Marinagarivorans cellulosilyticus: one gene and its partners. The protein of the gene in region 3 interacts with the protein of the main gene of each other region in a pairwise test. Links are inferred from orthologs where the notes say so. Each region holds a gene or a part of one and is shown on either strand. Other genes may lie near its edges. The genes, in order: MARGE09_RS08940, glnL and MARGE09_RS08410.

What was found.
Region 1: the proteins of MARGE09_RS08410 (region 3) and MARGE09_RS08940 interact in binary tests that used the Escherichia coli proteins (3 or more experiments, as listed by UniProt). The link is inferred for Marinagarivorans cellulosilyticus from one-to-one orthologs.
Region 2: the proteins of MARGE09_RS08410 (region 3) and glnL interact in binary tests that used the Escherichia coli proteins (3 or more experiments, as listed by UniProt). The link is inferred for Marinagarivorans cellulosilyticus from one-to-one orthologs.

The regions. Positions count from the first base shown.
Region 1 is NZ_AP023086.1:2,269,512-2,281,289, forward strand. What follows is about bases 8,140-11,387. They hold MARGE09_RS08940 ([protein-PII] uridylyltransferase), read right to left. Parts: upstream 11,034-11,387; coding sequence 8,340-11,033; downstream 8,140-8,339. Other genes in these bases: dapC (succinyldiaminopimelate transaminase), read right to left, coding at 8,140-8,278; map (type I methionyl aminopeptidase), read right to left, coding at 11,035-11,387. Also shown: ATP-dependent helicase HrpB, read right to left, coding at 1-420; MARGE09_RS08900 (TlyA family RNA methyltransferase), read left to right, coding at 525-1,280; MARGE09_RS08905 (BlaI/MecI/CopY family transcriptional regulator), read left to right, coding at 1,437-1,829; MARGE09_RS08910 (M56 family metallopeptidase), read left to right, coding at 1,858-3,444; MARGE09_RS08915 (energy transducer TonB), read left to right, coding at 3,495-4,199; MARGE09_RS08920 (hypothetical protein), read right to left, coding at 4,296-4,493; MARGE09_RS08925 (RtcB family protein), read right to left, coding at 4,496-5,704; nth (endonuclease III), read right to left, coding at 6,077-6,763; more of dapC, read right to left, coding at 7,079-8,139; more of map, read right to left, coding at 11,388-11,778.
Region 2 is NZ_AP023086.1:1,836,129-1,847,527, forward strand. What follows is about bases 4,537-7,405. They hold glnL (nitrogen regulation protein NR(II)), read right to left. Parts: upstream 6,581-7,405; coding sequence 5,492-6,580; downstream 4,537-5,491. Other genes in these bases: glnG (nitrogen regulation protein NR(I)), read right to left, coding at 4,537-5,505; MARGE09_RS07315 (DUF4124 domain-containing protein), read right to left, coding at 6,798-7,340. Also shown: MARGE09_RS07285 (capsule assembly Wzi family protein), read left to right, coding at 1-1,272; MARGE09_RS07290 (hypothetical protein), read left to right, coding at 1,320-1,829; MARGE09_RS07295 (sensor histidine kinase), read left to right, coding at 1,955-3,259; MARGE09_RS07300 (hypothetical protein), read right to left, coding at 3,413-3,757; more of glnG, read right to left, coding at 4,069-4,536; MARGE09_RS07320 (GGDEF domain-containing protein), read right to left, coding at 7,533-8,861; ATP-dependent protease ATPase subunit HslU, read right to left, coding at 9,015-10,343; ATP-dependent protease subunit HslV, read right to left, coding at 10,355-10,879; MARGE09_RS07335 (hypothetical protein), read left to right, coding at 11,139-11,399.
Region 3 is NZ_AP023086.1:2,149,470-2,153,137, reverse strand. The notes cover bases 724-3,668. They hold MARGE09_RS08410 (P-II family nitrogen regulator), read right to left. Parts: upstream 2,393-3,668; coding sequence 2,054-2,392; downstream 724-2,053. Other genes in these bases: MARGE09_RS08405 (ammonium transporter), read right to left, coding at 2,597-3,668; MARGE09_RS08415 (hypothetical protein), read right to left, coding at 1,535-1,777; MARGE09_RS08420 (YbgA family protein), read right to left, coding at 724-1,347. In the rest of the region: more of MARGE09_RS08420, read right to left, coding at 388-723. UniProt on the Escherichia coli protein: P-II indirectly controls the transcription of the glutamine synthetase gene (glnA). P-II prevents NR-II-catalyzed conversion of NR-I to NR-I-phosphate, the transcriptional activator of GlnA. When P-II is uridylylated to P-II-UMP, these events are reversed.

The DNA of each region.
Region 1 (11,778 bases), 130 kb from region 3 along the record:
TAGGCTTAGCGCTAGCCCCACATCTGTATTTAAACTGCGCTCGTGAAATTCATCAAAAATAACAATCCCTACACCAGTAAGCTCGGGGTCGTCTTGTAGCCAGCGGGTTAATAAGCCTTCAGTAATCACCTCTATGCGTGTGTTCGCGCCGACTTTGGTGGCTTGTCGCATACGATAGCCCACGGTTTCACCTACTTTTTCGCCCAGCATATTGGCCATGCGGTTGGCCGCATTTAAGGCTGCAACTCGGCGCGGCTCAAGCATTATTATTTTTTGTTCTTTGAGCCAAGGTACATTTAGTAAACTCAGCGGAACTTGTGTGGTTTTACCGGCGCCGGGCGGGGCTTGCAGAACACAATGCGGGGCATTGTTTAGTGCATAGAGTAGTGTGGGTATGCATTCGTGTATCGGCAGGCTCATATACAGTGATCAGTTGTGTGGTCAGGGTAAGTGTTTCAACATTTTACCGGACGCGGGCTTTTGAGTAAGCTGTGCATCCGAATTAATCGCAAGAGAGTAAAGCGGTGCAGCGACTCGATAAATTACTGGTAGAACATGGCCTAGCAGCCACGAGAACACAAGCTCAAAAATTAATTGAAGACGGGCTTGTCGAGGCAAAGGTTTCGGGTCAGTGGCTGGTACAAAAAAAGCCATCGATTAAACTGCCCGAAAACAGCGAGCTACGTGCCGGTGATCACCCAGATATGCGCTATGTGTCGCGTGCCGGGCTAAAGCTTGAAGCTGCTTTGCGCAATAACGGGTTGGATGTAAAAGGGTTGGTCGCCCTTGATGTGGGGCAATCTACGGGTGGCTTTACCGATTGTTTGTTAAAACACGGTGCCAGCAAAGTTGTTGGCGTGGAAGTTGGCCACGATCAGCTGGTGGAACCGCTGCGGGTACATGGTGATGTAGTGTGTTTGGAAGGGGTTAATGCTCGCCACCTAGATCCCGATATTCTGAAATACGCCCCAAATAAATTTGATATCGCGGTAATGGATGTGTCTTTTATTTCTCAAAAACTCATTCTGCCGCGCTTACCCGTTTTGCTCAAGCAGCAAGCCCTACTGGTAACTTTGATTAAGCCGCAATTCGAGGTAGGGCCGCAAGGGTTGGGTAAAGGTGGCCTCGTTAAGCCTGATGTTGATATGTACACCTTAGAGCAGGATTTTACTCGCTTTGTTAAGGCGCTGGGTTTTGAGGTATTACACTACAGTGAAAGCCCCATAAAAGGCGGTGACGGTAACCGCGAGTTTTTAATGGTGGCTCGTTTAGTGACTTAGCAATTCCCCTCTTAGTTTCTATATCGGCCCCAATTTACCTGAGGGCTGAATCTCAATTTAAGCATTGTCGCAAAAAAGGGGTTGACTCCCGCCTTTGGTGTGCTAATTTTGTAGCACGTGCTACAAAATTAGCAGTTGTGATGATGGTGAATACATATGTCCAGTAATACAGTTTATGCATCTCTTAGCCGGCGTGAGCGGCAAATTATGGATGTCCTGCACGAGGAAAACCCCATATCAGCTAAAGATATTCAGTTGAAAATGCCGGACCCACCGAGTTATTCCGCCGTACGAGCATTAATTACTCGAATGGTCGATAAGGGCGTTGTAGCGTTTTCGCGCGAAGGCACAAAATACATGTATCGACCAGTGCAGGCACAAAATAGCGTGCAAGCTTCAGCAATATCTAGGTTATTAAAAACGTTTTTTAAAGGCTCCAAAATTAAAGCCGTAACAGCCTTGCTCGATGCTGACGGCGCTGAAATGGATGCCCATGAGATAGAGGAGTTGGAGCGGAAAATAGCGCGTTTAAAAAAGCAGTCTAAATAATAAATAGAGCCGTTTAAGAGGTGATTTTATGTTTAACCTTTTTGTTGTTATTGCTTTGCTTTTAAAAATTATTTTAGTGTTTTCTTGTGTTCGCTGGTGGCTTTACCGCTCGCGTGATACGCACTCGGGTAGATTGGCCAGGTTGGTATGCATTGCTTTTTTAGGTGTGATTTTGTTGCCCTTAGGTAGTGCAATATTGCCAGCTGTGGCACTGGAGGTAATCCCTGTTAACTTTTGGGCGCTATTTAATATCAATGTGTATTTGACGTTACCGGTAATACTCAAAGTTGTTATTGGGATTTATTTGGCGGGTGTTTTTAGTGTGTTGATTTATCGCTTTTGGCATTTGCTGGAGGCTTTAAATTATGCCAGCCAACTAGAGTCTGCTCCAGAAGACGTGGATGAGGTATTCGTTAGCATTAAAAAGCAGAATAACCTTTTGGAAAGGGTGGCGCTAAAGGTTGGGCAATCGAAGGTAGGTGGGAGTAATGTTGTTAGTCAAGGCCCGTTCACACTCGGTGTTTTACGCCCCATCATTGTTTTACCCGAAGATTATAGTCAGTGGAGCCGTTCGACCTTAATGCGTGTGCTTACGCACGAGTTAGCGCATGTGGTACGTAAGGATTGGTTTTGGCAAAACGTATTGCAGTGTTTAATAGCGTTTGTTTGGTTTTTACCTTCTGCATGGCGTTTAGGTAAGCAGTTTTCTTGGTTAAGCGAGCTTAATGCCGATGATGCTGTATTGGCCGGTGGTAGCGGTCGCTCGGATTATGCCGATGATTTGTTAAATATTGCTGCCCGATATCCACGAGCACCTCGCAGTGCAGCGGCTTTAATTGATGGTTCGTATTGTTACGAGCGCATAGCAGCCATATTGGATGGCTCAAGGTTACGCAGCCATACACCCTTCAAGCAAACGCCATTTTGGGTTTGGCTAGTTGCGGTTTTGGCATGGCTTAGCTTATCGACAATAACACTCGAAGCAGCGGCTGTTTCTTTGTGGCATGAAGGTGATACTGGTGGAAAAACTCTAACATTTTATAGCTTTCCTGAGCCTAATAAGGATGGGGCAAATAGTGCTTTAGCGGTACCCGTAAAATTGACGCCGCACACGCAACCTCGCAGTTATAAAGAGTCGGTTGTGATTATTGAAAGGGAGCCGTACTTAACAAAAGAGGCGCTGTTAAGTGAGGCAAAAACGGCAATGAACCACCTTGCCGCTGTGGATGCTGATAATTTGCCCGTTGTGCCAAATGTGTCTGTGCAAGGCTATGTTGCTTTACGTGCTGTAATTCCAGAGTACCCAAAGCGCGCGCAGCGAAAAAATATTGAAGGGCAGGTAATCGTACAGTTTGATGTACTGCCTAGCGGTAAGGCGGATGCTATTCGTATTGCAATGGCAAGCCCTAAACACATTTTTGATGATGCTGTATTGGAGGCTATGGCAAAGTCAATATTCAAACCGGCGACCGATAATGGCCGCCCGATAAAAACCCAGCATGCAACGCAAACATTTACATTTAGATTATCTGAGGGTGCAAAAACAAAAAACTTTAACCCCACGTTTGGTACACCAATACAGACAGCCGAGCAAAGTACTCATGCTGCGCCTTAAGGTAGTGCGTAATTATGCGCTGCTTTGTACCTACGTATTCGGAGAAATTTATGAATCAAGCCATGTTTAATGAAGAGGTGTTTAATGAAGAAGTGTTTAGTGAAAAATTATTCAGTAACAAAGTGTTTAGTGAAAGTGCTTATGCCACGTTATTTTTGTCTTCAATCAGCAAGTGGTTTTTTGCCGCCGTTACGGCTGGTGTCACGACGATTGCTTTGGTAGCGCTTATGCATATTTTGATAGTGGCTCCCAAGTTGGAGGCACCTATTATTGTAGATCGTCCAATGCCGAATATTGTGTTAAAAGAACCGATTATTGAAGATCAAAATATTGCGCCTTTACCCCCCAAGCCTGTTGCCGCAGAGCCGGAGCCAGCATTGCCGCCTTTAGTGGCTCAGCAAATTACAGGTGATGAAGGTGGTTATACCCCAGTTGCTCCGCCTAAGCCTACTGGTGGCGATAAACTAGCCATTTTACCCAGTAGTTTTCCCGTTGCTCGTATGATGGTGGCGCCAGATTACCCAGCGCGAGCGGCGAACAAAGGTATAGAGGGTTTTGTGGATGTTCGCTTTGATGTTACAAAAACAGGTGCTACCAGCAATATAGAAGTAATATCGGCGCAGCCAGAAAAGATATTTAATAAGTCGGCTGTCAATGCCATTAAGCGTTGGAAGTTCACGCCCTATGAGCGCGATGGCGAGGTGGTAGCCTTTTACGGTATGAGCCGCCGTGTGGTCTTTAGCTTAGAAAACTAGTTACGAAAAATAATACTTTCGAATTTTCAGCGGATGCTCCTGATACCCGTTGCACCCTTGGCGTCGTAAGGCGCCTTTTTTATATTTTTTGCCCGTTTATGCGCAGCGAAGAAGTGAGTCGCGCGCTTTCGCACGCAACTCGCGTTTGGCACTGGTACGCAGTGCTTTATGGCTTTTCTCGTGTACGCCACCTTTGCGTAGCAAAGGGTTTTGCGACACGGTATTGCGGTATTTTTTCAGTACTTTAACCGTCGTAGGTTTTACCTTTTTAGTACTCTTTTTTCGTTTGCTCATGGTTACCCCTTAATGCAAATTACTTGTTTAAGTGTATGAACAATGTCTACCAAGTCGCTTTGGTTATTCATGACATCGTCAATGTTTTTATAAGCCGCTGGAATTTCGTCGATCACACGGCTGTCTTTTCGGCACTCTACGCCGCGTGTTTGTGTCGCTAAATCCTCGCGGGTAAAGCGCTGCCGTGCAGCGCTTCGGCTCATTACGCGGCCTGCCCCGTGGGAGCAGGAGCAAAAAGAATCAGCGTTGCCTAAGCCGCGCACAATAAATGATTTATCGCCCATGCTACCGGGAATAATCCCTAGCTGCCCTCGCTTAGCATTAATAGCGCCTTTGCGAGTAATGTAGAGTGTTTCGCCAAAGTGTTGCTCTTGTTCAACATAATTATGATGGCAGTTAATCGCCTCATGCGTAATGGTGAACTTAGGCAAAAAAGGTTCTATTGCGCGCAGTGTAAGCTTCATCATTTCTTGTCGGTTAATGCGCGCATATTCTTGCGCCCAATTAACGGCAGCCATATAGTCGTGAAAATCGGTTTGCGCCTCATCAAACCATGCGAGGTTTTTATCGATAAGTTTACGCGCTCGATTTTCAATTTGCTTTCGGGCGCGCTCGATAAAATAACTACCAATGGCGTTACCCATGCCGCGGCTGCCAGAATGTAGCATTAACCAAACGTAACCGGCCTCATCAATACACACCTCAATAAAATGGTTGCCACTGCCGAGTGTTGCCATTTGCGTAACCCATAGCGTATCGGCTTTTTTAAGGCGTTTTTTGATGTCTGGATGCGCTTTGGTTATTTTCTCTAGCGATGCGGCGAGTGGATTACAGGCTGCATCGCGTGCACTAATGCGTTTATGTGCTGATAAGCCTACAGGTATTGCACGCTCAATAGCGCTGCGCATAAGGGCTAGGTTATCTGGCAATTGCGTGCTACGTAGCGATAGCTGAATAGCATTCATACCGCAACCAATATCCACGCCAACGGCAGCCGGAATAATTGCGTTGCGTGTTGGAATAACCGAACCCACCGTTGCGCCTACACCCAGATGCACATCGGGCATAGCGGCTACATGAGGGCCCACAATGGGTAATGTCGCGGTATTTTTTAGTTGTGTAATTGCTTTAGGGTCAATAGCGTGGGTATATACCTTAATGGGTACATCGCCTTTGCTATTGGCTTTATTAAATTCTATGAAAACAGGCATTATTTATCCTTCGCGATTATGCGAATAATAGTCAATAGTGCTTTCAGGCTGGTGGGTTTTGTAAACCCTAGATACAAAAATCCCCAGCATTGCCGGGGATTTTGGTCGTATAAGAATACGGTAAGGTCCGGCCTGAAAGCGTGGTGTCTTTCAGGCCTAAGCACAAAAAGACTATGGTTTAGTTCTCGATAAAGTCATGTGTGTGCTCCTCTAGTAAGGTGTGGTTTGGGTAAAACGAATGCCGCGCACTTTAACGGCTAAAATAAAAATGTCAACAAATATCAAATTATTTTTGAAGGTTTGGTTTGTATGTTGTGGCTCCATTAACGCTTTTACAGCGAAACGGTGGTGTATGCCACTGCTACTTATTTTTTATTTGCGTGTAATCTTTGGTTTTTTGCGTTTGGGGTAACATGCTTTGCACAGTGGGCAAACGGTGCCATCACAGCCCCTTGCTGTACAAAATTCACGGCCATAAAAAATAAATTGTAAATGCAGTTTGTTCCAAAATTCGGCGGGGTATAGGCGTTTGAGGTCTTTTTCGGTTTGTTCTACATTTTTGCCTGTTGTTAAGCCCCAGCGCTGTGCGAGGCGATGGATGTGAGTATCCACAGGAAATGCCGGCACACCAAACGCTTGCGCCATAACAACGCTAGCGGTTTTGTGGCCTACGCCGGGCAGTGCCTCTAATGCTTCAAAGCTTTGCGGTACTTCGCCGTTATATTTTGCGACCAATATTTTTGAAAGTTCACTTATCGCTTTAGATTTTCGAGGCGATAGACCGCATGGGCGAATAACCGCTTGAATATCGGCTACTGGAACATGTTGCATATCGAACGGGTTATCGGCTAATTGCCATAACAGTGGGGTGATTAAGTTGACGCGAGCATCAGTGCACTGTGCTGACAATAATACAGCAACTAAAAGCGTGTAAGGGCCTTTATGGTCTAGCGGGATAGGCGTTTCTGGGTAGTGTGCATTGAGCGTATTGAACACTAAGTCAACACGCTCGGCTTTGGTAAGGTTTTTTATTGGATCGTGTAATGCTTGTTCGCTCATGAAAACGCCATTAGCTAGAGGGCATCTCTAAAAATGCACTTTTTCCGCGATAGCTGCTTACAGGTTTTTGCTCCTCGACATTCGGCTCCTGCAATGTCTAATAAGGTGTTTCCTGCACCGATGCTAAACCTGTATTCAGCCCATCCATGGACATTAGCTCCGTTCTCGAGTCCTCATTTACACCAAGTAAACTGCGGCTCTCCGAGCGGTTCTTCCTTGCTCTCACAAAAAAATTACTATTTTTAGCGGTGCCCTAGAGTGGTGTGTAGCGCGAAAGCTTACCGCAGAGGCCTTGCGCGCATTAGGATTTAAAGGTTAGCCAAGCGTCTGCACAAAGGCTTTGATTCGTTGTGCTGCTTCAATGCACTGTGCAACCGGGGCGACTAAAGCCATGCGAATGTAATTTTCGCCTGGGTTTCCGTTGGGGGTATGGCGGGCCAAGTATTGCCCCGGTAAAACGGTAATATTTTGTTGCGCATAAAGCCCTTGGGCAAAGTCAGTATCCAAAATGGGTGTTTTTGGCCACAGGTAAAAGCTGGCCTGTGGAATATTGACCGGTAATACAGGGTTAAGTATTTCGGTGACTTGTGTGAATTTTTGTCGGTATAAATCGCGGTTTGCTTTTACGTGCGTCTCGTCTTGCCATGCGGCAATGCTGGCGAGTTGAGTGGGTACGGGTAATGCGCAGCCATGATAAGTACGGTACTTTAAAAAGGCTTGTAACACGCTCGCGTCGCCCGCCACAAAGCCTGAGCGCAAGCCTGGTAAATTGGAACGCTTTGAAAGGCTATGGAAAACAACGGCGTTTTTAAAGTCGGAGCGGCCGCTGTTAACACAGGCTTCTAATAATCCTACTGGCGGTTTGCTCTCATCAAAATAGAGTTCGCTATAGCATTCATCGCTGGCAATAATAAAGTTGTATTTTTCGGCAAGTTCGAGCGCTTTGATTAAGTACGCTTGATCCATAACCGCCCCAGTGGGGTTGCCTGGGCTGCACAAAAATAAAAGCTGGCATTCTTGCCATGTTTTTTCGCTAACACTATCAAGCTCGGGTAAAAAACCGTTGTCTTCGGTGCAGTTTAAAAATACAGGCTCTGCGCCGGCTAAAATGGCCGCGCCTTCGTAAATTTGATAAAACGGGTTTGGCATTAAGACTTTAGGCGCCTTTTGTGTTCTATCGATAATTGCTTGGGTAAAAGCAAATAAGGCCTCGCGAGTGCCTGCAACAGGTAATGCTTGGCTTTCAAAATCGAGGGCGCTATTGAGTTTAAAGCGCGTATTGGCCCAAGTACTAATGGCTTGCCTAAGTTCGGGTAGGCCTTTGGTTAGCGGGTATTGCGTGAGTGTATTTAGGTTGTTGCTGAGCGCCTCTAATGCGAATGTTGGTGGCGTATGTTTGGGCTCGCCGATGGATAGGGGGATGTGCTCTAGTGATGCCGGTGGCGTTATGCCATCTTTTAATGCTGCGAGTTTTTCAAAAGGGTAGGGCTGTAAGGCCGATAATGCGTCGTTCATAGTAATGAGAGCTATAAAAATGATTGTAAAGCGGTGATGTTCACCGCCATTTAATTAGGCGTTATTGTGATTGTTCAACTTGCTGATCCAGCTCTTGGCAGATAGCTCGCTGTAAGTCTTCACACAACTTGTCATCACTTAATGGGTCGCCATTTTGATCGGTGATAAAAAATACGTCTTCGACCCGCTCGCCTAAAGTAGAAATTTTTGCATTACACAGTTGAATGTCGTACTCCATAAAAATACGGCCAATGGTGGCTAATAAACTGTGCCGGTCTGGGCTAATTACTTCTAGTGTTGTGAAGCTAGCGCCTTCCGGTGTTTGCATTTTGGTGCGGGTGGGAATAGGGAACTGTTTTAGCAGGCGTGGTGTGCGCTTTTTAATAACGTCAGAATATTCGCCTTTGGTGACAAAGCTTAGCTCTTGAATTAAGGCATCTATAATTTTTTGCTGTTTTGAGCTGCCATCTTCTACCGGTTGATCATTTTCGTCGAGCACGTAAAAGGTATCGATAGTGTAGCGGCTATTGGTGTTGTAAATGCGCGCATCGTGAATGTTTAGGCCAAGTTGCGCAAAGACAGTGGCGGCAGCTAAAAAGATATTGCCTTGGTCGGGGACGCGAATAAAAACTTGCGTGGCACCGCCCCATTGTTGGCTTGTATCGTCTTTTACTAAGATTAAAGGCGTGTCGCTATTGTGTTCGATAATGGCTTCTGTTTGCCAAGCGATATCATTGTGGCCTTCGCGTAGAAAATATTCGTCGCCCATATCTTGCCATAGCGCTATGGCTTTATCGGTAGAGACATGCTTATCTTTAAGCTTGTTAAGGGCTTGTTGCTTGGTGTCTTCTATTTGGTCGGCTTGGTCTATGGTATTTTCTAAGCCGCGGCGTAACGCGCGTTTTGTTTCGGCGTAAAGTTGGCGCATAAGGCTGGCGCGCCAGCTATTCCAAATGTCGGGGTTGGTGCCGTTCATATCGGCCACGGTAAGTGCGTACAGGTAATCTAAGTAGCGCTGGTTGCCCACTTTTAAGGCGAATTCATGAATAACATCGGAGTCGCTAATATCTTGCTTTTGCGAAACGTAAGACATTAATAAATGGCTTTGCACTAACCAAGCAAGCAGTTTGATATCGCCGCTGGATAACCCGTGACTTTGACCGAAGGTAATGGCATCTTCCGCACCAAGCGTTGAGTGGTCGCCCCCGCGGCCTTTGCCAATATCGTGAAATAAACCGGCTAAATACAGTATTTCGGGTTTATCCATGCGTTTAAGAATATGCGCCGCAATAGGGAATTCTTGCTCGGCATCTGGTGCGCTAAAGTTACACATCTTTTGGATGACCAGCAATGTGTGATCGTCCACGGTATAGCGGTGGAATAAGTCGTGCTGCATTTGACCAATGATTTTGCCAAATGCCGGCAGGTAGCGCCCAAGAATGTTGTAGCGCTTCATTCGCTTTAGCTGAGTGATTAAGCCTTGCCCGCTCTTAAATAGCTGCAAAAAAAGCTGTTTGTTGGTTGGGTCGTTACGAAAGTTGTCATCAACTAAAAAACGGTGCTCATTAATTAGGCGAATCGTATTTGTGCGCACCCCTCTTATGCTGGGGGTAGTGCCTAGAATAACGAAGATCTCAAGTAATGCTGACGGGTTTTGAGCAAAGACTTTCTTGTGGGTTACTTCTATGTAGTTGTCATGCAGCTGAAAATTAGCATTAATTTGCTGGATGTTTGGTTCGTGATCACGCTCATGAATTTTTTCATTGAGGTTTTGCAATAACACGTCGTTAAGCTCGCGCAGGGCTAAAACAGCGCGGTAGTAAGTGCGCATGAACTGCTCTACGGCTAAACCTTTGTCGTTATCTTCGTAGCCAAAAATTTGGGCAAGTTCGCGCTGATATTCAAAAAGTAAGCGGTCGTCGGGGCGGCCTGCAACACAGTGCAACGCATAGCGAATGCGCCACAGGGTTGTTTCGCAGCTGTGTAATACGCCAAATTCGTATTCTGTAAAAAAGCCTTTGTTTTGTAGTTGCCCTAGCGTTTTTACGCCGTAGTAGCGCTTGGCGACCCAGTGAATAGTTTGAATGTCGCGCAAACCACCAGGGGAGTTTTTAATGTTGGGCTCTAAGTTGTACTCGCTATCGTTGTGTTTTGCGTGGCGCTCAATTTGCTCGTCGAATTTAGCGTGATAGAACTCGCTGGCAGACCACATGTGAGTGCTGGATGTTAATGTCTGTAATTGATCGCGAAGTAAATCGTTACCACAAATGCGGCGAGAGTCTTGCAGGTTGGTGGCAACGGTGATGTCGTTGCGCGCAAGTTCCACGCATTGAGAAATTGTGCGCACGCTACTGCCGATATCCAGCCCCATGTCCCAGCAAAGGGTAATAAACTGTTGCAGTTCTTCGGCGTATTTTCCGTCGGCAGATTCGTCCAATAATATTAAAATGTCGACATCAGATTTGGGGTGTAGCTCGCCGCGGCCATAACCGCCAACAGCGAGTAGGGCAATGTCATCATCAAAACTATTTTGATACCAAGCGTAATGCAATAAAACATCAATAAACACTGCGCGCTCGGAAACAAGGTAGCGCACATCTTCGCTTTCTAAAAAGCGATTTTGAAAATGCTCATTTACGCCAGCGATGGCGTCTTTGAAAACTTTAACTGAAGGCTTTGTTTCTAAGTCTTTACGAAAACGTTGTTGGTTAAAACACAGGGGTTGGCAGGCATAAATGGGCACGTGTGCAGTCATTTTAGAATGACTCTTCCTTGCGAGCGGTTAACACCTCTACGCCATCGGCTGTTACGGCTAAGGTGTGTTCCCACTGTGCAGATAGGCGACTGTCTTTGGTTTCTACTGTCCAGCCATCCTTTTTCAATTTTGTAGCGGCTTTGCCTGCGTTAATCATAGGTTCGATGGTGAAGGTCATACCTTCTTTAACGGTAAAGCCTGTGTTGGGTTTTCCGTAGTGAACAACTTGCGGTTCTTCGTGGAAAACTTTGCCAATGCCGTGGCCGCAGTATTCGCGTACGACTGAGTAAAAATTCTTTTCGGCGTGCGTTTGAATTACGTGGCCGATATCGCCTAAGCGTGCGCCCGGTTTAACTAACTCAATACCTTTGTATAGGCACTCTTGAGTGATTTTGCACAGACGGTCTGCATGGGGCGCTACTTTACCGACGTAAAACATTTTGCTGGTGTCGCCGTGGTAGCCATCAAAAATAACGGTGATATCAATATTAATGATATCGCCTTCTTTTAACGTTTTTTTGTCTGATGGAATACCGTGACACACAACTTGGTTAACCGACGTGCAAATAGATTTGGGAAACCCTTTGTAGTTAAGCGGCGCGGGAATCGCTTTTTGTTCTTGCGTGATGTAATCGTGGCAAATGCGGTCTAGCTCCGCTGTTGTTACCCCTGGTTTGACGTAGTCGCCAATCATCTCGAGGACCTCAGCGGCCATACGACCAGCCACGCGCATTTTTTGAATTTC
Region 2 (11,399 bases), 310 kb from region 3 along the record:
TTAACAAAGCCTTATAGTGTTTCGTTGATTGAACATGGCTTAGATAAAATTGCTGTGACTCAGCCTGCGTTGCATGCGCGCCTTGCACGTTATATTGATGCGTATAAACAGCGCAGTAACGTAACCCATGCCAGTATTCAAGCACGTTACCGTGCTGATAATAATACCGCTGAGGTCGCTAGGGTTAACGAGAGAGGCACAACGCTTGAAGAAAGTGTCGCTATAACGTTGCGGGCGCATACTGGTATTAGTGACTGGTTACTGCTTAATGTGGGCGGGCATCTATCGGATGAGAATTTACAACCTACAGGTAGCTTGTTGTCTGTCGGAGCCAGCTGGGCGCAACTGGATTTAGGCTACAAGGAATACTGGCTGTCTCCTTTTATAGGCTCTTCGCAACTGCTCAGTACACAGGCCCAAACACTGCCGTCAGTTTCGCTCAGTAATAATTTGCCGTTAACTTTTTTTGGTGTGGGGTTTAACTATGAGTTTTTTGTTGCGCAACTGTCGAATCAGCTCACAGCTTATAACGGAGCTTACAGTGATACAAAAGCCCCCTTGTTAGCGAGTACGCATATTAGTTTTCAACCGGTGTCTTGGTGGACGTTAGGTGCTACACGGATGTTTCAGTTTGGTGGCGGCGAAAGAGAGCTGGATGGAAGCACATTAGCGAGAGCATTTTATGATCCTCGCGGCGCTGATAATGATGCTTCTGTTGATGAGGAATCGGGTAACCAGGTGGCTGCATTATCCAGCAAAATGATTTTTGATGGAACTGTACCGTTTGCTTTCAGTGTGGAGTTAGCGGGTGAAGATACCTCTAACAATAAAGAGTATCAGTTGGGCAACCCTGCGTTAACGGCGGGCTTATTCTTTCCTCGTTTTTTCTCTGATAATGTCTCATTTGCTTATGAATATGCCGATTGGGATAACGGCTGGTATGTGAACAATGTTTACCAAGACGGTTATTCTAATGAGGGGTTTGTGTTGGGACACTGGGCAATGCAAGAGCAGCATAATGTAGGCACGGCTGTGCCTGGCAGTAGTCATTTTGTGGCTGCTCAGTTGTGGATGCCGTGGAATCACACGTTGGACTTTAAACTTCGCGGGGTAAATCATGATAGCGATATTTATTCGCAAGCGTGGAATATTGATATTGACTACTTTATGCCGGTGTTGAAACAAAGCTCGCTAGGGCTTGGCGCGTATTTTGGTGAGGACAGCCAAAAAAATTCATTTGTTCAATTAAGAGTTTCTGTTCAATGGCGATAATAAATTTGAGAGCCTGGTTGGCTTCTGTAGTCGTTAGCTTGATGTGTATGTTGTCTACAAGTAAAGGTTGGGCTGAGTCTTTTTATGAGGTATCTCTGAGTACCGGCGAGCGCCAGCTCGATATTTTCAGGAAAGCAGCGCCTGATGATGTCGATGATGCAGCGTATGTTGGCGCATCTATATCGGCATATCGCAAGGTAAATGAGGCGTCGGCTTGGGGCGCGGTACTTGAGGTGATGACGCCGCTTGGTCGCGACCATGACATTGGAAGTGGAAGAATCGTTGGTTTGCGGCCAGTAAATTACTTATTTCAGTGGAATCCAAGGTTAGCAACAGAGCTTTTTATGGGAGCGGCTCAGTACGACTGGATTAAACATGCTGCAGGTTATTATTTAGGTGCTAACGCGCGCATCCACTTTGGTGATAAGCAACGCTATGCCCTAGGGCTTGAGTATAAATACTTCCAAGACTTGGCGCACGATGGTGGCCCTGGTGGTGACCAAATTATTGATGGCCCGGCATTGGGGCTGCAGCTGAATTACCGCTTTGGCCAATAGGTTGGCAATAGTGGGCGCGTAAATGCTCAAAAGCAGGAAAAGCTGGGCTTTAGGATCTAGAATTCAATAACAAGTGTAGTTCCCGTTCTCTAAATAGCGACTTATATCGCTAAGTTTGAAAGTTTATGCCTGTAGATCGCGAAATATCACAAGCGAGTTTTACACGTGCTGCAGCGACGGCCAGAATGATTTCGATTGTGGTGGCGATAATTAACGTCCCTTTTTTAATGCTGGCTCTAGCTGGGCAGGTTTGGCTGCGGGTGGGTATTCTTAGCTTGGCTCAAATAGGCTTTCTCGCCAGTATCTACCTGTGTCACCCTGATCGTTACCGTCCTTTTACACCGTGGGTTGTTTTAGGTTCTTGCTGGTTCGCTGTTATTAATGCGGTTTGCACTAATGGTGGCGGTATGGGGCATGTCACGCTGTTGTGGTTTTCTTTTATTATTTGCATCGCTGGGCTTATTGGTTCGTATCGTTTGTGCGTCAGCTGGTCTGCGATAGCGGCGCTCTCAGTTTTAAGTATTTTTGGTCTAGAACTGCTCGGTGTAGAGCTGCCTAACTTAACACCTGTTAAGCAACAGTATTGGTTGGCAACTTTGCATAGTTTCTCTCAGGTGATCGCGATGGCTGCGTTAGTGTTAGCCTATCGGCGAACACTAACTGGCTTTGAAGACCAAGTGCATCAAAAGATTGAGATGGTTCAAGCTGAGGTGGTTCAGCGTGAGCTTGCCGAGCAGGTGGCGCTCAAAACTGTCCAAGAGAAAGATCAGTTCCTTCGTAATTTAAGCCACGAGTTTCGAACACCGTTGAACAGTATTATTGGGTTTTCTGAACGACTGCTCAAGAAGTACTCACAAGACGAAACCCTAACAAAAGGCTTAGAAGCTGTTAATCGCAACGGTAAGAGTCTTCATTACTTGGTAAGCGAATTATTGCTACTCGATGCGATCCAGGCGACACCTCTTGATTTACACAAAGCGCGCCTTAGTGATTTAGTTCAATCTGTCGTTGTCTCAAATGAGGCTTTAGCCAGTCGCTACCAAATACAACTGCTCTACACATTAGAAGACGGCTACAGCGAGCAAGATATCGATGTGGATGTGGCACGCCTAACACTGGCTCTGAGTAGTGTGCTGCTGTTTTGTATTCGTCAATCGCCGCCCGGGCTTATCGCTATACATCTGAAGAAACGAAATGGTCGTTACTGTATTGAATTTACCGATTGCGCGAAGACAATGGCTCGTGATGCTCATGATTCATTGTTTGAAACACATTACGAGTATGTTTTGTCAAACGATAAAGATATCCCCTCGTCGGCTTTTGCATTAAAAATCGCCGCTTTGATTGTTGCTCGTCATGGTGGAACTGTCTCGTCTGAGCCGTCTACTAGTTCAAGTATTATTGGCAATCGAATAGCTATCACACTTTAGTGAGCCGATATTCAGTGATTAATCTTTGATTCATCCATAGCGGCTTAATCTATACCCGTGCAACTTAGACGGGAGATTGCCATGAAAGTATTTGATATACCATTCACTACAACGATAAAAAGTTATAGCTTGCGGGCTCTTATTACAGCGGCTTTAGTCAGTGTCGGTAGTGTGAGCTGGGCTGGCGATCATGGTCATAAAGACCGACATCGCGACAATAATCAGCACCGAGAGCAGCGACGCGATAATCATCGAGAAGATCGAGCGCGACAGCATGAACGCGAAGGGCACAGAGATAACCGAAGACACGCCGAGCAGCGCGACAAACACCGACACCATGCTAAGCACCGCCACCATGAGCAAAACCGTCGACATGATGCGCATAAAAGACATGACCATCATTTCTACTCTCCCCCAAGGCATCACGACAAGCATCGAAAGCATCACCATAAGCACCACGCTAAGCGCTATCACCACAGCCGGTATCACAACCATCATGCTAAGCGCCACGTTAGGCACCACGGCAGTCATGAGGCTGCATTTTTATTAGGCGGCGTGATTTTGGGAGCAGTGTTGTCCGATGTGAGTAATGGACATAACGATTATTACTATGACGGCAGAGATACGCGCAGCTACCGGAACCTAAGAGCACAGACGTGCTATCGCTCGTATTATGAAAATGGCCGGCGCGTCCTTGTTGAAACGTCAAGGGACTACTGCGTCGCTTACTAACGGGTAGAGCAATAAGTGGGCGGTGAGAACTTTTAAGTTGCCTAGATCACGCAAAAAGCGCGCTCTAGGCGTGTTACTTAGGCAGAAGCTTCACTGTCTTCGTTATCAGGCTCAGACATTCCCAATTCTTTTAGTTTGCGCGTTAGCGTATTGCGGCCCCAACCGAGCAGGTTTGCCGCGTCACGTTTGCGGCCTGCGGTGTGTTTAAGTGCTGTTTCTATTAACGCTCGCTCGAAGGTTGGGACGGCCTCACTAAGAATATCGTGCTCGCCGCGTGCGAGGCATTGATCGGCCCATTGGCGCAAAGCTTTATCCCAGTCGCCGGCGGGAGCTTGGGCATCTTTACGCTCCATCAATTCTGGCGGCAGGTCTTGCACGTGCACCTCGCGCCCAGAAGCCATTACCGTAATCCAGCGACAGGTGTTCTCAAGCTGCCTTACGTTGCCCGGCCAGCGCAGGTTGGCAAGGTACTGCTCGGCTTCTTTGGTTAGCAACTTGGGTTCTACGCCTAGCTCTTTGGCGGCAGAATTTAAAAAGTGTTGTGCCAGACGAGGAATATCTTCTCGTCGCTCTGCCAGTTTGGGCAGATGGATCCGAATAACGTTAAGGCGGTGAAACAAGTCTTCACGGAAGCGGTTTTCTTCTACTAACTGTTCTAAATCTTGGTGGGTCGCGGCAATAATACGCACGTCAACCTTGATGGGGGTATGGCCGCCAACACGATAAAATTCGCCGTCTGCCAGTACCCGTAAAAGCCGAGTTTGAGTTTCGGCTGGCATATCACCGATCTCATCCAAGAACAAAGTGCCGCCATCTGCTTGCTGGAAGCGGCCTTGTCGTAAACCGCCAGCGCCCGTAAAAGCACCTTTTTCGTGACCAAATAGTTCCGATTCTATTAAATCGCGCGGGATAGCGGCCATGTTTAACGCAATAAACTGTCCTTCTTTGCGTGGGCTGTGGGTATGTAGCGCGTGAGCAACGAGCTCTTTACCGGTACCCGATTCGCCATTGATCAATACGGTAATGTTCGACTGTGATAATCGCCCAATGGCCCTAAATACTTCTTGCATGGCGGGCGCTTCGCCAATGATGTCTTTGGTTACTTCTGGCGGATTTTGCGTGGGTGTTGCTTGCTGTTGCTCTTGCGTATGAGCGAGCGCGCGTTGAGTTACCGCAACGGCTTCGTCAATATCAAAGGGCTTGGGTAGATACTCAAACGCGCCGCCTTGGTAAGCTGCAACCGCACTGTCGAGGTCGGAGTGCGCGGTAATAATAACCACCGGAAGGTTCGGGAAATCCTTCTGCAATAACGATAACAGCGTAAGGCCGTCAGTGCCGGGCATACGCACATCGCTGATAATCGCATCGGGTTGTTCTATTTTTAGGCGGCTAAGTGCGCGGTCTGCGCTTTCGAAACTTTCCGTGGTAATACCTGCTTGCTGTAGAGCCTTCTCCAGCACCCAACGGATCGATTTGTCGTCGTCAATAATCCAAACGTAGTTAGGCTTCTGCATAGTGTTCATCCAAGGGTAGGTATAGCGTGAATTCCGTCTTGCCCGGTTCGCTTTGGCATTCAACCAAGCCCCCGTGCTGACTAATTAAGTTTTGTGTGATGGCAAGCCCGAGCCCTGTACCTTCTGCTCGTCCTGTAATCATCGGGAAAAATATGTTGCTAATAAGCGCTGGCGGTATGCCTGGGCCGTTATCACATATTTCGACTCTGGCAACCAGCGGGTGGTGATGGCGGCCAATGGTAAAGCGGCGTTGAATACGTGTAGTTAACTTTATTTGAGGCGATGGCGTATTGCTCTCCATCAAGGCTTGAAGCGCATTGCGGCTAATATTGAGCAACGACTGTATTAGCTGCCCTCTATCGCCAATAAGGTTTGGGATGCTTGGATCATAATCGCGTTGAATGTGAACGGTGTGGCCGGCTTCTACATCAATCACTGAAGCGACGTGTTCAAGGACATCGTGGACATTAACGGGTTTGCGCTCGGCTGGAATGCGAGGTCCTAGCATGCGGTCGACTAAGTCTCGTAAGCGGTCAGTCTCGTCGATAATAATGCGCGTATATTCCGATAAGTCGGACTCGCCAAACTCTCGCCCCAATAGTTGCGCTGCCCCGCGAATACCCCCAAGAGGGTTCTTAATTTCGTGAGCCATGCTGCGAATTAAGTTGCGAGAAGTTTCTTGTGCAGAGAGCATCGCTTCGTCTTTACTAATGCGGATCAGACGGTCCAGGGGCTGTACCTCTATGACCAAACTATTGCCATCGGCGCTTGGATCAACAGAGTAATCGACGGTGATTTCGTTGTTGTTGTGCAGCCGCCATTTTGCGTGGCGTTTGGTATACGGGTTGTTGTTGGCGATAGCGCTGGCAAGCTGGTTTTGATCGCCATCTAGCTCTTCAAAGCAATCGCTGATCTTGCGGCCAAGCACTTGATCACCGCTCACGCACAGTAATACCTCTGCGGCACTATTTAAATAGGACAGTTTAAGGTGCGTGTCGACGAGGATCACAGCTGTGACGAGTCGATCTAAAATATGTTTGTAATGAATTTGCTCAACCATGGAATACGATCTCATTGATGCTAGCAAGCTAGCAAGGATCAAACCAGTTTGTTGAATTTAACAAACTGCCCGCTGATTGCTCAGGGGCTGAGCGATAATGCTAAACGCTGCTCTTTTTGTTGCGCTAGAGGGAAAGGTTGGTTTGGCAGGCAAGACCTGTGTGCGCCTCTGCGATGCATTATCGCAGAGGTCGGCACCAACTTGAAGCTGATATGTTACTTTTTGGTGCGTTTTAGCGGGGGGATTTTCTAAGTGCAGCCCTTCTAACGTAGACTGTAATGGCGCCTGAGCGCGCAACAACTTTACCTGACGGGTTCAAGATCGCTACGCTTAATTGATGCTCGCCGCGGATAATTTCGGTAATAACAAAGCTAGTGCTCGGTTGTGCGCCACCGTAAGGGCTGTTATTCATATAAAGCTGTGCGCTATAGCCATTACCGAGTGCGGGCTGGACTTCAGCCATAACGCTAAGGTCCCTTTGTCCTGCCAAAATCTCCGAGCCATTAGCCGGCGATACTATACCTACGCGATATTGTGTCGCTTGCTGTTTGGGGGCTGGTGGTGTGTAAGCTTTCGCTTTAACAGCTGGTGCTGTGTTTATTTGGGGAAGGTCAACGGGATCTACCTTCTTGCCTGTTGGCGCATCGGAGTAGGTTACCTTGCCGTTTTCGTCTACAGATTTGTAGACGTTATCTGCAATAACATAGGAAGTGACAGCAATGCCAACGACTGCGAGTAACCCTGCCAGACGTGTTGGTGTGAGAAATGGATGCATGAGACGTGCCTCTTTATTGAAATTGAGAATCCTTCAACCGATTATGACCGACTTCTGTCAGCGGTGCTACTGGGTGTAATTAGAGTTTCTTTGTAAGGGGCGTGTTTGTGCTACGCAGAGCATCTAATTGAATGCCAAGGTAGATTAGTTTGTTAAGGCTGTATCGCGGCTGAATTGTTTGGCGGGTATTGTTTAGCGGGTGGTGCAAACGGTATTTCGACCGCGCTCTTTGGCTGAGTATAACGCTTGGTCGGCGCGGCCAAACGCTTGTGAGAAAGTTTCGTTATTGCGCACTGCTGTGCAGCCAATGCTGATTGTAATATTGATGGTTTTTTCGGGGATATCGAAAGGTGTTTCTGCGATTAAGCTTCGTATCTTGTGTGCCAGAAATGTGAGCTGCTCTAAGCTGCTGTTGGGGCTGAGCAACAAAAATTCTTCGCCGCCCCAGCGGCCAACAATAATATCGTCACTAAGGTTTTGGGTAATGCGCTGTGCAACTTGTTTTAGAATTGCGTCGCCTGGGCCATGACCAAAGGTGTCGTTGACTTGCTTGAAGTGGTCAATATCCAAAACGGCAATGCACAAGTTTTGGCCTTTTTGAGTATTAAAAATAATCTCTATTACGTGATCTAAGCCACGGCGGTTATACACCTTTGTCAGTGCATCTTGGTTGGCATCATTTTGCAGCTCGTGATACCTGGATTCTAAAATCTTGAGCGATTGATGGTAGCGCCGGTTATCGCGGTACAGCTTGTGTACTCTAAACAACGCTTCCAATAAAAATACGCTGATCCACATGGCTGTAATCGCGATGTATATAGTCGCCGTGGGGAGCCAGCTTTTTACAATAGTAATTTTGTTCACGGTGAGGATGTGGGTGCCGTTTGGAATGTTGTAAGGCACATCAATACCGAATTGAAAGACGTTGTTGAATTCAGGCTGTGCTTCGAGCCTGCTTTTCGCGTGGGCTTCCATCCACCAGTTTGGAACATGGAATTCGTGCAGGTTAATAAAAATAGGCTTATTAGTTTCATTTCGCTGAATGGAAACTGACATGAATTTTTCGGGCTCTTGATTAACACCTTTAATATTGCGTTCTTTGGCATTGCGCATGTACAGCCGTAAGCTATTTGAATCTCCCTTGTAGGATATGTCTACTTCAAACCCTTTAATGTGGCGAAAGTCCTCATATCTCAGTGCCTCTATTTGTTTGTTGAATGCGCTGGGGTCATCGCGTGAGTATCTAAAAGGTTTGGTGGTGAAAGTTAAAGTAATACCGCAGGCTTTAAACGGCGCGCCGTCGCGTATCTCACACAAAAAGCCTTTTGGTTGGTCTGTTAGCCAGTGCACGCTACTGTTGCCGCCCACTTTATCTCGGTCGTCGTAAGTGCCTGGTGCCGATCGCTCATCTGATGCCAGCGGTATTCTTCGCTCGGGCGCCCATATGCTCACAGCTATCAATATAAGGCTGGCAAAGCCAATAGCTAGGCGAATATAGGCAAGATGTTTATGTGTGATCATCTGGCGGATTATTCTAATGTAGTGAGAACAGCTTTAAGTGTAGATGGCTGGTAGCCAGAGCGCTTGAATAGCGTGCTAGAAGGGCAGCCTCAAGTAGTGGTTTGCACTAAAGGAGGCTGTAGGTATTGGCGTTATAACGAGGCGGTTAACGACTTATAGAATAAACCGGCTCAGGTCTTCATCTTTTGCTAGTTCGCTGAGTTCCCCGTCAACAAAGGCCGCATCAACTGTAATGCCTTTATGTTCTTCCCCTGCATCAAAAGACGCTTTCTCGAGCAAGCGCTCCAGCACAGTGTGTAAGCGGCGCGCTCCGATATTTTCCGTTGTTTCATTGACTTGATAGGCGGTCTCGGCAATGCGACGAATACCGTCGGGGGTAAAGCTCAGCGATACGCCTTCTGCATTCAGTAATGCGATATGTTGTTCTGTGAGTGAGGCATTAGGCTCTGTGAGTATGCGCTGGAAGTCATCGGGTGTTAAGGCTTCTAGCTCTACGCGAATGGGCAAGCGCCCTTGTAGCTCAGGGATAAGATCTGAGGGTTTGCTAAGGTGAAATGCACCGGATGTAATAAATAGCATGTGGTCCGTTTTAATCATGCCGTGCTTAGTACTTACCGTGCAGCCCTCAATCAATGGTAGTAAGTCGCGCTGAACCCCTTCGCGCGAAACATCGGCGCCACTATTGCCTTCGCGTTTGGCGACTTTGTCAATTTCGTCGATAAATACAATGCCGTTCTGCTCGGCAGCTTCGATGGCGCGGGCTTTTAAATCATCTTGGTTAACAAGCTTGGCGGCTTCTTCATCGGTGAGCTGCTTAAAAGCTTGCTTCACTGTTAGCTTTTGCTTTTTGGTTTTATCTTTGTTCATGGATGAAAACATGTTTTGCAGTTGGCTTGTCATGTCTTCCATGCCCGGCGGCGCCATAATTTCAACGCCAACGGGTGTTGCGGCTAGGTCAATCTCGATCTCTTTATCGTCTAGCTCGCCTTGGCGCAGCTTTTTGCGGAACACCTGCCGAGTCGAGCTTTCTGTTTTGTTTTCATCATCGCCGCGGGCCGGCGGTAACAAGGCATCTAAAATGCGCTCTTCGGCGGCATCTTTCGCACGCTGTTCGACTTTTAGCGTTTCTTGTTCGCGCAGCATTTTGATTGCGCTTTCGATAAGATCGCGAATAATCGATTCAACATCGCGGCCAACATAGCCAACTTCGGTGAACTTCGTTGCCTCAACTTTAATAAAAGGCGCGTTAGCAAGTTTAGCTAAACGGCGTGCAATTTCAGTTTTGCCAACGCCGGTAGGCCCTATCATTAAGATATTCTTGGGGGTGATCTCGGGGCGTAAGTCTTCACTAACTTGCATTCGGCGCCAGCGATTACGCAAAGCAATGGCGACTGCGCGTTTAGCATTTTGCTGACCAACAATATGTTTATCAAGCTCGTGAACGATTTCGCGAGGCGTCATCGAGTGAGTTGTGGTGGGCATAATTCGAGTCCCTAAAATTCCAGTTCTTCAATAGTTTGATTTTGGTTGGTGTAAACGCAGATGTCGCCAGCAATCGTTAGGCTTTTGGCAACAATCTCACGTGCACTCAGCTCGGTGTTTTCGAGTAATGCTCGCGCAGAGGCTTGCGCAAAAGAGCCGCCACTGCCTATTGCGATAAGATCGTTTTCTGGCTGAATCACATCGCCATTGCCGGTGATAATCAGCGAAGCTTCGTGATTTGCCACGGCTAAAAGGGCTTCTAGCTTGCGCAGTGCGCGGTCGGTGCGCCACTCTTTGGCAAGCTCAACAGCGGCGCGCACAAGCTGACCGTTATGCGCCTCTAGCTTGCCTTCAAACCGTTCGAAAAGGGTGAATGCGTCAGCAGTGCCGCCAGCAAAACCAGCGATGACTTGGTTTTTGTACAGGTGGCGTACTTTGCGCGCGTTGCCTTTCATGACCGTGTTGCCAAGCGACACCTGGCCGTCACCGCCTATCACCACACTGTTGCCTCGGCGAACAGACACGATTGTTGTCATTGGTAATCCTTAATATTGGAGTGTGCAAAAATATACTATGGGGGTGAATAGTTGGAGTTCAATTGAAGTGTCAGCTTGTTTTACACTGCCTAAGACGTGTTGTGTGCGTTGTGGCTAGTGCTATCAGGGGGTATGCGTAAGTTATTGTTATTTAAGATTTTTGTGTTTTTGGGCATGATCTATGCTTTGAACGGTGAATACGCCGAGCTAATTTCGGCTGTAAACTTTTGTGAATAGAACAGGAACGTACGGAGTTGTTATGAAAAGAGTTTTGTTGGCGTTAATAGCCGCTTTGCCACTCGTTATGTTAAGTGCCAATGTTGTGGCTGGCGATGGTAGTGGCAAAAATAGTGCTGCGCCAAAACACGAGGAAGCCGCTAAAAAAGCAGCCAAACAGGCCGCTGCTAAAAAGAATGTAAAGGCCGAAAAGAAGGCAAAAGCGCTGGCTAAGAAGAAAGCTAAGCGTGAAGAAGAGTTAGCTAAAAAAGCAAAAGCTGAAGCGAAGAAAGCCGCTAAAGAG
Region 3 (3,668 bases):
AAGACGCCAACCCAGCAACCGCCTACTTTTTCAACAACTGGACCGCCATGCGCCTGATACACAAGCTAATACAGCAGCCTCGAAAAATAGACAGGCACAAAAAAACCCAGAATAATCGTCAAAAAAACGCTTATTCTGGGTTTTCTCGACTAAGCAAAAAACTTGCTTAGAATTGGTAGCGGGGGCTGGATTTGAACCAACGACCTTCGGGTTATGAGCCCGACGAGCTACCAGGCTGCTCCACCCCGCACCTGCATTCCTCTATCTTCTGGGCTAGTGCCCTTCCGATGGGGCGCATATTAGAGATGTCGGCCTATCACGTCAACCACTTTGTGATATTTTTTTGTATTATGGCTCAGACACTTACATTACGTTCAAACAATACACTTACAGTGCATTTCTTAAACCAAGCGCCCGCGGATGTGGCCGCAGATAAAATTGCTGCCGAATATAATCGCTCGCATAATGATCCAAATAATGCCCCAACAACTTCATAGGAACAGCCAATGGCACCTGACGCTGGCGATACTCCTCAATGGCATCAACTAGCTCTTGCCGAAAAGGCCCAGACACCTCCTCATTCAAATACCCCAATAGGTGATACAAAACATTACTATGCCCTTTATGGTTGGGGGCTTTGCGCGTGCCCGCCATTAGCTCACTGACATACTCATCCCAAACATGATCAATATCACCAACCCCCGCATTCGCCACTAACTGCCCGAGTTTTTTATAAATGGGGTTGCCATAAGACATAACAAAATATTTCAAACGTGAATGCAGGGCCACCAGCTTAGCTGCGCTTTTCCCCTCTTTAGCCTGCATACGTATTTCGTGGTATACAAAGACGCGCGCTATAAAGCTTTCACGTAGAACAGGGTCGTTCAAACGCCCCTCTTCCTCGACGGGCAAATTAGGATTAGCCTTCACCAACTCAGCAGCAAAGATACCCGAGCGTTTTTTCGGGTGGACGCCCTTATCGGTATACACCTTGGCACTGTACAAGCCACAGCTGGGAGAGTTTTTCATGAAGATAAAGCCACTTAATTCGGCGCCCATTCCCGCTTGGTCAACGCTGTAGCGACTTAATTCATCAGTAACATCAATAGTATTGTCGCCACTGCCTACAACACGCGGAGCATCAAAGTCGCCCTGTAGGCGGATAGCTGGGCGAGGAATACCTAAACCAATCGCCACTTCAGGGCAAACGGGTTGGTAGTCGAAATAAGGCGCCAAATCGCGGATGCAAAATACCGAACGCTTGTGCCCGCCGTTGTACCTTACTTCCTCACCTAATAAACATGCCGATATACCTATTGGTATTTTTTGCCCTTTTTCATCATTCATAGTCAATCAATCCCTCAAGGTTCACCGAAAAAAGCGCTAACAATAAATAACCTAATAGACGCTTGTACGGTACAGCGCAATATTAAGATCAACAACCACCCCTTAAACGCAAAAAGGCCGAAGCAAGCTTCGACCTTTAACGTTAACTCATAACCCTAGAAACCGCGCCCCCTAGGGTTATGATGACCTATATAGGCTGGCCACCGTAGTTAGACTGTGGCCGCTTTGGCGGGTCAGCCATAACATTCACATCAACCGATTGAATCTGGCCACCATTTGCCAAGAAAGCTTCGATATCAGCTTCCAACTGTAACCGCGCGCGCTCACGTTCAGCATCACTAGACTCAATACTATTAACCGCCTCCATGTCACTACTAACAGTATCAGAGGAGGCATCATTATCTAATACATCATCATATTCATCGCTCATAGTATTTCCTACGCCAAAAAACAAAATTAACAGACAAACATCCGATTCGCTGATTATTTATAGATGACCCATTAAAGGCTAGCCAGCAATTCTGATAATTTTCTTAGCTTGTTTTTTACTAACTTTTGCAACGAACTAAACACTTTGCTATTTGCAGACATTACGCCGATTAACGCAGGCAAACAGCCGATAAACGCCCTTCAGTTTTATTAATTGCGGCCACAAAAAAGCCCCTTAACGGGGCTTTGGGGACAACAAGGTAATACCGACCATTACTTAAACGGCATCAGGGCCGGTTTCGCCCGTGCGAATACGCACAATTTCTTCGAGCGACTGGATAAAGATTTTACCATCGCCAATCTTACCGGTTTGGGCAGCTTTAGTAATCGCCTCAACGGCCGATTCAACAACATCATCAGAAACCGCCATTTCAAGCTTAACCTTAGGCAAGAAGTCAACAACGTACTCTGCACCCCGGTATAGCTCGGTATGCCCCTTTTGGCGGCCAAAGCCTTTCACTTCGGTCACAGTCATACCTTGAACACCAATTTCAGACAGCGCATTACGCACGTCATCCAGCTTAAAAGGTTTTACAACTGCAGTAATCAGTTTCATGTGGGATCTGCCTTATCATAGTTTTATTATTGAGCACCCAAGCGGTGCATACTCTGCGGGCTCCAATCTACAACACAGCACCAAGAGAAGGCAAATTATCCTAACAAACAAACAAAAAAAAGCGGCCGAGCACAAGCTCGACCGCAAAATTTAACTACAACCAATGAAAGGGAAAGGGCAAAACCTACGTTTTGCCCTACAAACTTACTTACCGCCAGTAAACTCTGGGTAAGCTTCCATACCGCACTCGGCGATATCCACACCTTCGAACTCTTCTTCTTCGCTAACACGCACTCCAATGATGGCTTTGATAGCAAACCAAACAATTAAGCTGGTTACGAAGACCCAAACAAAGATGGTTAAAGCACCAACAATTTGACCGCTAAAGCTTGAACCGTCGTTAGTGATTGGCACCAACAATAAGCCCAACAAGCCAACAACACCGTGAACAGAAATAGCACCAACGGGGTCATCAATTTTTAGCTTATCTAGGAACAAGATGCTAAATACCACCAACACACCGCCTATAGCACCAAACAATGTAGCCTGTAATGCCGATGGCGTAGATGGCTCAGCAGTAATTGCGACCAAACCAGCCAGCGCACCGTTAAGCGCCATCGTTAAGTCGGCCTTACCGAACATAATGCGTGCAACCAATAGCGCCGCAACCAAGCCACCCGCTGCTGCTGCGTTAGTATTCATAAATACCACCGCTACAGAGTTGGCGCTTTCTACGCTGGCAGTTGCCAATACAGAGCCACCGTTAAAGCCGAACCAGCCCATCCAAAGGATGAACATACCCAAGGTAGCCAATGGTAAGTTAGAACCAGGAATAGCATTAACACTGCCGTTAGCGCCATATTTGCCTTTACGTGCGCCTAGTACAAGTACGCCTGAAAGCGCAGCAGCGGCGCCCGCCATGTGAACAATGCCAGAACCCGCGAAATCAGAGAAGCCCATATCACCCAAGGTGTACATGCCAAACACAGCATTACCGCCCCAAGTCCAGCTACCTTCCATTGGGTAGATGAAACCAGTCATTACAACGGCGAAAGCCAAGAAGGCCCAAAGCTTCATACGCTCAGCAACAGCACCAGAAACAATCGACATTGCCGTAGCAACGAAAACAACCTGGAAGAAGAAGTCTGCCGACGGTGCGTAAGTAGCAGGCTCATCAGCGCCAGCAACGCCGTCACCAGTAATACCAGACAAAAAGATATCGCCGCCGTACATAATCGCGTAACCGCACACAAAGTACATAGTGCAAGCGATGGCA